Oleidesulfovibrio alaskensis DSM 16109: one gene and its partner. The protein of the gene in region 1 interacts with the protein of each later gene in a pairwise test. Links are inferred from orthologs where the notes say so. Each region holds a gene or a part of one and is shown in the gene's direction. Other genes may lie near its edges.

What was found. The genes of interacting proteins can lie anywhere in the genome.
Region 2: the proteins of pheT (region 1) and secD interact in binary tests that used the Escherichia coli proteins (3 or more experiments, as listed by UniProt). The link is inferred for Oleidesulfovibrio alaskensis DSM 16109 from one-to-one orthologs.

The regions. Positions count from the first base shown.
Region 1 is NZ_AXWQ01000013.1:38,589-44,056, reverse strand. Bases 1-3,048 are described here. They hold pheT (phenylalanine--tRNA ligase subunit beta), read left to right. Parts: upstream 1-347; coding sequence 348-2,750; downstream 2,751-3,048. Other genes in these bases: H586_RS0108435 (MerR family transcriptional regulator), read left to right, coding at 2,963-3,048; pheS (phenylalanine--tRNA ligase subunit alpha), read left to right, coding at 1-188. In the rest of the region: more of H586_RS0108435, read left to right, coding at 3,049-3,334; rpe (ribulose-phosphate 3-epimerase), read left to right, coding at 3,353-4,006; tkt (transketolase), read left to right, coding at 4,238-5,468.
Region 2 is NZ_AXWQ01000015.1:55,568-58,471, reverse strand. It holds secD (protein translocase subunit SecD), read left to right. Parts: upstream 1-608; coding sequence 609-2,201; downstream 2,202-2,904. Other genes in the region: secF (protein translocase subunit SecF), read left to right, coding at 2,214-2,904; yajC (preprotein translocase subunit YajC), read left to right, coding at 63-422. UniProt on the Escherichia coli protein: Part of the Sec protein translocase complex. Interacts with the SecYEG preprotein conducting channel. SecDF uses the proton motive force (PMF) to complete protein translocation after the ATP-dependent function of SecA.

The DNA.
Region 1 (5,468 bases):
GGGTGGAGATTCTGGGCTGCGGCATGATAGACCCCGAGGTCTTCAAATCCGTCGGCTATGATCCTGAAGTCTACTCCGGTTTTGCATTCGGTCTGGGTGTGGAGCGTGTGACCATGCTCAAATACGGCATCGGCGATCTGCGTATGTTCTTTGAGAACGACGTGCGCTTTTTGCGGCAGTTTGCCTGATGCGGTTGTGCCGCGCGGCCTGCGGGCCGGTGCGGATGACCTGTTGCGTATTTGCTGCGGGGCGCTGCATGTGCCCCGCTGCGTGGCCTGCCGGATGCGCGGCAAACCAGAATTCAAGCCTGCATGACCGGACTCGCTGTCCGGCCACGGGAGACGAGGATGCTTCTTAGTCTTAATTGGCTGCGGGAATTTGTTCCCTATACAGGCACGGCACAGGAGCTGGGCGACCGGCTGACCATGCTGGGTCTTGAGCTTGAGGAAATTATCCGCCCGTTCGACGCCATAGCCGACATAGTAGTGGGCCATGTGCTTGAATGCGGCCGCCACCCCGAAGCGGACAAGCTGTCCGTGTGCAGGGTGGACGTAGGCACCGAGGTGCTGGATATCGTGTGCGGCGCGCCCAACGTGGCTGCCGGACAGAAGGTGCCGGTGGCCAAAGTGGGCGTCACCATGCCTTCCGGATTGAAAATCAAAAAAGCCAAGCTGCGCGGACAGCCTTCCTGCGGGATGATCTGTTCCGAATCCGAGCTTGAGCTTTCCGACGAATCCGACGGCATCATGGTGTTGCCGCAGGATTCTGTACCCGGCGTGCGGCTGGTCGACCTGCTGCAGCTTGACGACACGGTGCTCGATATCAGCATCACCCCCAACAGGGCAGACTGCCTTTCTGTTCTGGGGCTGGCACGCGAAGTGGCGCTTGCCTTTGATCTGCCGCTGACCATGCCGCAGCTTGAACTGCGCGAACAGGGCGAAGACGCCGGCAGTGACGTGACCATAGCCATTGCAGACGGTGCGCAGTGCCCAGTGTATCAGGGCCGCATCATCGAAGGTATCAGCACCTGTCCTTCTCCGCTCTGGATGCGCCACCGGCTCAAGTCGGTGGGTGTGCGTCCCATTTCCGCCATTGTGGATGTGACCAACTATATTCTTATGGAACTCGGCCAGCCGCTGCATGCCTTTGACCTTGACCTGCTTGAAGGGGCACGCATCGTCGTGGAAACGGCGGCGGAGGGTGAGCGCTTTACCACTCTGGACGGTCAGGAACGGGTGCTCAAGGCATCGGACCTGCTCATCAGGGACGGCGCCAAAGCCGTGGCGCTGGCCGGTGTGATGGGCGGAGCCAACACTGAAATCAACGATGCCAGCCGCAGGGTGTTTCTGGAATGCGCCGTCTTCAAACCGGCCACCATTCGCAGAACAGCCCGCAGGCTGGGGCTGAGCAGTGAATCTTCCTACCGGTTCGAGCGCGGTGTGGATCAGGTGCTTTCCACATTTGCCATGAACCGCGCAGCCCAGCTGATGTGCGAACTGAGCGGCGGCGTGCTGCGTCCCGGCGTATGCCGTGCAGAGCCCGCTCCGTGGCAGGCTGCACAGCTGCGGTTCCGCCCCGCCCGTGCTGCAGCGCTTCTGGGCATATCGCTTGATGACGGCTTCTGCCGTGAAACGCTGCAGAAGCTCGGATGCACGCTGAGCGGTGCTGATACGCCCGAATGGACGGTAACCGCCCCCAGTCACCGGCACGACCTTGAACGCGAAGCCGACCTGATAGAAGAAGTCGGCCGTGTTTACGGTATGGACAACATTCCTCCCGTGCTGCCCAAAGTTTCCAAGCCGCTGGAGCAGGGCCGTACGGACAGCGAATATGAATTCTGGGCGCGTATCAAGGCATGGGGCCGCGGTCTGGGGCTTAACGAGGCTGTGAACTACAGCTTTGTGGGGCACAAGGATCTTGATTTTCTCGGCCTGCCTGCCGGCAACCGCATATCCATCATGAATCCGCTGACCTCGGAGCAGGACGTGCTGCGCACAGAACTTGCTCCCGGTCTGCTGAACACTCTGCGGCACAACCTTGCTCAGGGCAGCACCGGACTTCAGGTGTTTGAACTGGCGCACATATTCGAGGCCGACCAGTCGTCTGACACTACCGCGCGTGAATCGGGCAGGCTCGGGCTGCTGGTTTACGGTCAGCGCTATCAGGACGGCTGGCCCCGCCGCGAAGAAGATGCCGGCTACGAAGACCTTAAGGGTATTGTGGAGCATCTGCTGCGCGTGCTTAATCTCGGTCCGGCTGCCTTTACCCTGCGCAAGGATCACAGCTGGCTGCTGCCCTGCGTGGAAATACGCGCGGGCAGTGTGTGCGCGGGCGTGGCAGGCCGCGTAAAACCCGATATCGCCGATGCCTATCATGCCCGCAAGGACGTGTGGATGGCGGAAATCGATCTGGACGCGCTGCGTACCCTTTGCCGCGATGTGGCGGTGCAGTTCAGCGCGTTGCCGGTGTTTCCGCCGGTCAAGCGCGACATCACCGTCATGGCGTCTGCCTCCGTGCCTGTGTCTGCCGTGACAGACCATGTACGCGGCATGAGCCTGAAGCTGTTCAGCGACATCGTGCTGGTTGACGTGTTTGAACCGGAAACGCCTGAAGGCGGGACTCCGGAGCGCAACCTGACCTTCCGGCTTACGTTCAGACATGCTGAGCGTACCCTCAAGGACAAGGAAGTGGACAAGGAACGCGACAAAGTGGCAGAATCGCTTACGGAAGCATTGGGAGTCCGTATCTAGACGCATATATCCGCCACAGCACTGTCCGGCGTGCGGCCGGACAGTGCTGTGAAGGTTGCGCTTAACAGCAGGGAATCATTCGTTTCGTCGGCATTCCGTCATATGGTCGGACGTGGCTGACGCGCCGCCTGCGGGCATATGCCCTTGCCGCGGCACGGACGGACATCCGCAGCACCGGCTGGTGCGTGCTGCTTCCAGCAAAGGGAGAAGGCATGTCAGGCACCGTTTACCGGATAGGCGAAGCCGCCAGATTACTCAACCTGAAGACGTATGTTCTGCGCTTCTGGGAAACGGAGTTTCCCCAGCTGGTGCCGGAGCGTGCAGAAAGCGGTCAGCGCCTGTACACCGAAGAGAACATAGCGCTGCTCAGGCAGATACGGTACATGCTGCATGAGCAGGGGTTGACCATTGAAGGCGCCAGAAAAGTGCTGGCGGAACAGCAAAGCAGCCGGAAGCAGCAGGCGGAGCCGCAGACATGCGCCCCTGCCGCGCCTGTGGCTGAAAACGGTATCGTGCGGGAAGTCATAGACGAGCTTCAGGTGCTGCGCACCATGCTGCACGCTGCCGGAACGGACCGCATGTAACGGTCCCGGGGAACCACTATGATTTTATCTCCTTCGTTGCTTTCTTCCGACTACGGAAGGCTGGCGGACGAACTTGCCGCTCTTGAAGACGCAGGCCTTTCGTGGGTGCACTGGGATGTCATGGACGGCATGTTTGTGCCTAACATCACGCTGGGAGCACCCATCATCAAAAAGCTGCGCAAAGCCAGCGGACTTTTTTTTGATGTGCACCTGATGGTGCAGGCACCCGAACGCTATATAGCGGATTTTGCCGACGCCGGTGCCGATATGCTGGTGGTGCACGCCGAAGCCACAAACCATCTGGAGCGTACCCTGAGCGAAATCCGCCGCATGGGCGTTCAGTGCGGCGTGGCTCTCAATCCGCATACGCCGCTCTGTGTGCTTGAGTACGTGCTGGATCAGCTAGACATGGTGCTGATCATGAGCGTCAACCCCGGCTTCGGCGGGCAGAAGTTCATACCCTTCACCATGCGAAAAATAGAAGAACTTTCCGCCATGATCACCGCCAGAGGGCTGAAAACCCTCATTCAGGTAGATGGCGGCGTGGATCCTGAAAACACACCGGAGCTGGTGCGCCGCGGGGCGGATGTGCTGGTCTCCGGATCTGCTTTTTTCGGGCATCCTCCCTATCGTCAGCGGCACGATGCCTTTCAGGCAGCGGCAGCCCGGTAGCAGTCATGTAATGGAACGGGGCACGGTAACACGTGCCCCTTTTTCGGGCTTCCGGCTTGATTCCTGTGCGGATGAACAGTCGCGTCCGGCGGATGGTGCCGCGGTGTCGTCGGTGCCGCCGTTTTTTGAAAAATGATTTCAGTGGTTGTCTTCCCCGCTTCAAGCGACTAGGGATGCACCAGCCGGCGCGGGTTTACGCACCGGCAATCAGTCACTCTTCAGGAGGATCAGATGGCTTCCCGCAAGGATCTTGCCAACGCTATCCGCGCACTCAGCATGGACGCCGTGGAAAAGGCCAAATCAGGCCACCCCGGTGCGCCCATGGGTATGGCCGACATGGCCGAAGTTCTGTGGAACGATTTCATGAAGCATAACCCCGCCAACCCCGGCTGGGCAGACCGCGACCGCTTCGTGCTTTCCAACGGACACGGTTCCATGCTTATTTATTCGCTGCTGCACCTTTCCGGCTACGATCTCAGCATCGACGACATCAGAAATTTCCGGCAGCTGCATTCCAAAACTCCGGGCCACCCCGAATACGGCGTGACCCCCGGCGTGGAAACTACCACCGGCCCGCTGGGGCAGGGCATCGCCACGGCCGTGGGCATGGCCATGGCAGAGCGCATGCTGGCCGAAGCCTTCAACCGCGACGGATTCACCGTTGTCGATCACCACACCTATGTGTTTCTGGGTGACGGCTGCATGATGGAAGGTCTGTCGCATGAAGCCTGCTCTCTGGCCGGTACGCTGGGCCTGGGCAAGCTTGTGGCGCTGTACGATGATAACGGCATTTCCATTGACGGTCGTATTGACAGCTGGTTCGGCGATGATACCCCCGCCCGTTTCCGTGCCTACGGCTGGCATGTGGTGGCCGGTGTGGACGGGCACGATGCCGAAGCCGTGCGCAAAGCCATTGAAGAAGCCAGAGCAGAAACAGGACGTCCCAGCCTGATCTGCTGCAAGACCAAGATAGGCATGGGCGCCCCCAATATGGCTGATTCCAGCAAAGTGCACGGTGCGCCGCTGGGTGCGGATGAAATAGCCGCCACCCGCGCCAACATAGGTTGGAATCATCCTCCGTTCGAGATTCCGGCCGATGTGTATGCAGGTTGGGACGCACGGCCCAGAGGCGCTGCCGCCCAGCAGGTATGGGATGACATGTTTGCTGCTTATGCCGCAGCACACCCTGCGCTTGCCGCGGAATTCACCCGCCGCATGGCAGGCGATCTGCCCGAAGGCTGGAAGGAGCTTTGCGAAAAAGCACTGGCGCAGATTGTGGCCGCTGCCGAAAACCTTGCCACCCGCAAGGCCTGCAACAAATCGCTTGAAGCCATCGGCCCTGCGCTGCCCGAAATGGTGGGCGGTTCCGCCGACCTTACCGGCTCCGTAGGTACCAAATGGAGCGGCAGCAGGCTGCTGGACAGCGCCAACTGGGGCGGCAACTATATTTCCTATGGTGTGC
Region 2 (2,904 bases), on another replicon or contig:
AGATTGCGTTTTCCCGCATCTGCGGGCTGCAACGCAAGAAACCTGACTGGCAAGGAGGATATATGTTCTCGACTAGTGTGGCCTATGCCATGGGTGCCGGCGCGGAAGCCGGAGCACAGGGTGGCAACCCGATCATGAGCTTTGTGCCCCTGATTCTGATGTTCGCGATTTTCTACTTCATGCTCATCCGGCCTCAGCAGAAAAAGGCAAAAGAGCATCGCGAAATGCTTGGTAACCTGAAAAAAGGTGACCGTGTGATCACCGGCGGCGGCCTGTATGGACGTATCGTCGAAGTGAGTGATGAATGGCTGTCCGTTGACCTCGGGCAGACTGTCGTCAAAGTCGGCCGCGGTTTCATTTCCGGTCTTGCCGATCCCAAAAACGGCAAAAAAGAAGAACCCGCCAAGGACAGCAAGAAATAACGACGCTCCGGCGTCTTTTTATGCAAGCATACAGAAAAGACCGCCTCCCGCGGTCTTTTCTGCCTGAATGCTTGCTTTTTTGTTGTAAAGAAGCCTGATGCCCCGCATCGGGCGACAAGGCACGCCTGCCTGCAGCAGCAGGTACACAACGGCGTGTTTTTCAGCCCACTGAATAGAGGAGTTGCAATGAAAGAGGGCCTGCGATGGAGAATCGCGCTCACACTCGTTGTGGCAGTGATGGGGCTGGCCTATACACTGCCTAGCATTCCCGCCTTCAAATCCTCCCCGTTGCAGAAAATCCTGCCCGACAACAAAGTCAGCCTCGGCCTTGACCTTATGGGCGGTATTCATCTGACACTGGGTGTAGATGTGGACAAAGCGCTGGAAAACGCATTGTCCCAGACGGGAAATGATCTGCGTGAGATCGCGCGTGACGAAGGAATTTTTCTTATGCGGCCCCGCGTGGTCGCAGGAGACCGGCTGGAATTCATTCTGCTGAAAAAAGAGCAGCGGGGTGAACTGGATAGCCTGCTGAAAAAACAGTTCGAAAGACTTACTGTTTCGCCCCCTCAGGTGCTGAACGACGGCAGGGTGAAATATTCTCTGGCCTTCAGCTCTGAGTACAAAAAGTATCTTTCTAATCTGGCACTTGATCAGGCCGTTAAAACCATCCGCAACCGTATTGACCAGTTCGGCGTGGCCGAACCCGACATACGCAAGCAGCAGGACAACCGCATTCAGGTGCAGCTGCCCGGCCTTAACGATCCGGAAAGGGCCATCCAGATCATCGGCAAAACCGCCCACCTTGAGTTCAAGATGGTGCGCGACGATGTGGATCCCGCCAATGTGGCCAGAGGCATTGTTCCGCCCGGAACTGAAATCCGCGAGATGCAGGAACGGGGCGCCTCGGGTGCCTCGATACCCGTTGTAGTCAACCGCGAAGCGGTAATGACCGGCGAAAATATTGTGGACGCCCGCGCCAGCTTCGACCAGTTCAACCAGCCCTACGTCATCATGACCTTCAACGACCGCGGGGCACGGATGTTTGAACTGGTGACCGGTGAAAACAAAGGTAAGCGGATGGCCATTGTGCTGGACGGCAAAGTGTACTCCGCGCCTGTTATTCAGGAAAAAATCAGAGGCGGGCGGGCCAGCATCACAGGCCGCTTCAGCGATGCCGAAGCACACGACCTTGCGCTTGTGCTGCGTGCCGGCGCATTGCCCGCACCGGTACATATTCTTGAAGAACGGTCTGTCGGCCCTTCGCTGGGCCAGCAGTCCATTGACCAGGGTGTCACCGCGGCTCTGGCCGGCGGTGTGCTGGTGGTCATATTCATGGTTGTCTACTACGGTTTCGCCGGTCTGGTTGCCAACGTGGCACTCAGTTTCACTCTGGTGCTCATCCTTGCTGGCCTTGCCGGATTCGGGGCAACCCTGACGCTGCCGGGCATTGCCGGCATCATCCTGACACTGGGGATGGCCGTAGACGCCAACGTACTGATCTTCGAACGAATCCGGGAAGAACTGCGTAAGGGGCTAACCCCCCGGGCAGCCATTCAGGAAGGGTACAGCAGGGCCACTCTGACCATTGTGGATGCCAACATCACCACCATCATAGCGGCTGTCATTCTGTATCAGTTCGGAACCGGCCCGATACGCGGTTTTGCCGTCACGCTGAGTCTCGGCATTCTGGCCTCCATGTTCACCGCTATCTTTGTATCGCGCGTGCTTATGGATATCTGGAGCCTGAAACGCCAGGGCCGAAAGCTCAGCATCTAAGGAGAGGAATTCATGGGATTGTCCATAATAAAGCCCGATATCAATATTGATTTTGTCGGTCTGCGCAAAATATCTCTGTGCCTTTCCGGAGTGGTTCTCCTTGTCGGGCTGCTTTCGCTTTTCATCAAAGGCGGCCCGAGCTACGGAATTGACTTTGCCGGCGGGGTGGTGGTGCAGGTGCAGTTTGACCGCTCCGTCGAGCCGGCCGCCATCAAGAGCAGTCTGGAAGACCTTAACCTTCCTGGACTGAGCGTGCAGCGTTTCGGAGACAGCGCAGACAATGAATACCTCGTGCGCGTTTCGCAGGCGGGAGAAAATCCCGAAGATCTGCGCAGTGACATTGCACAGGCTTTTACCGGAAAACTTCCGGGGGCCAGCTATGAAATCAAACGGCTGGAAATGGTAGGCCCGAAAGTAGGGGCCGATCTGCGCTCGAAAGCGGTTGAAGCTCTTTACTTCGCCGTGCTGCTCATTGCCATTTACATCTCAGGCCGTTTTGAACAACGCTGGTTCACCGCGGGTATCATGGCCGCGGCCCTTGCCACCGGCATGTATCTGCTGGGCCAGCTGGGTATAAGCAAAGCAGGTCTGGTGTTTGCCGCCTTGCTGCTTACGCTTGCGCTCTGCTGGAAGCTGAAGCTCAACTTCGCACTGGGGGCGCTTGTGGCGCTCATACACGACGTAACCATTACGGTGGGGCTTT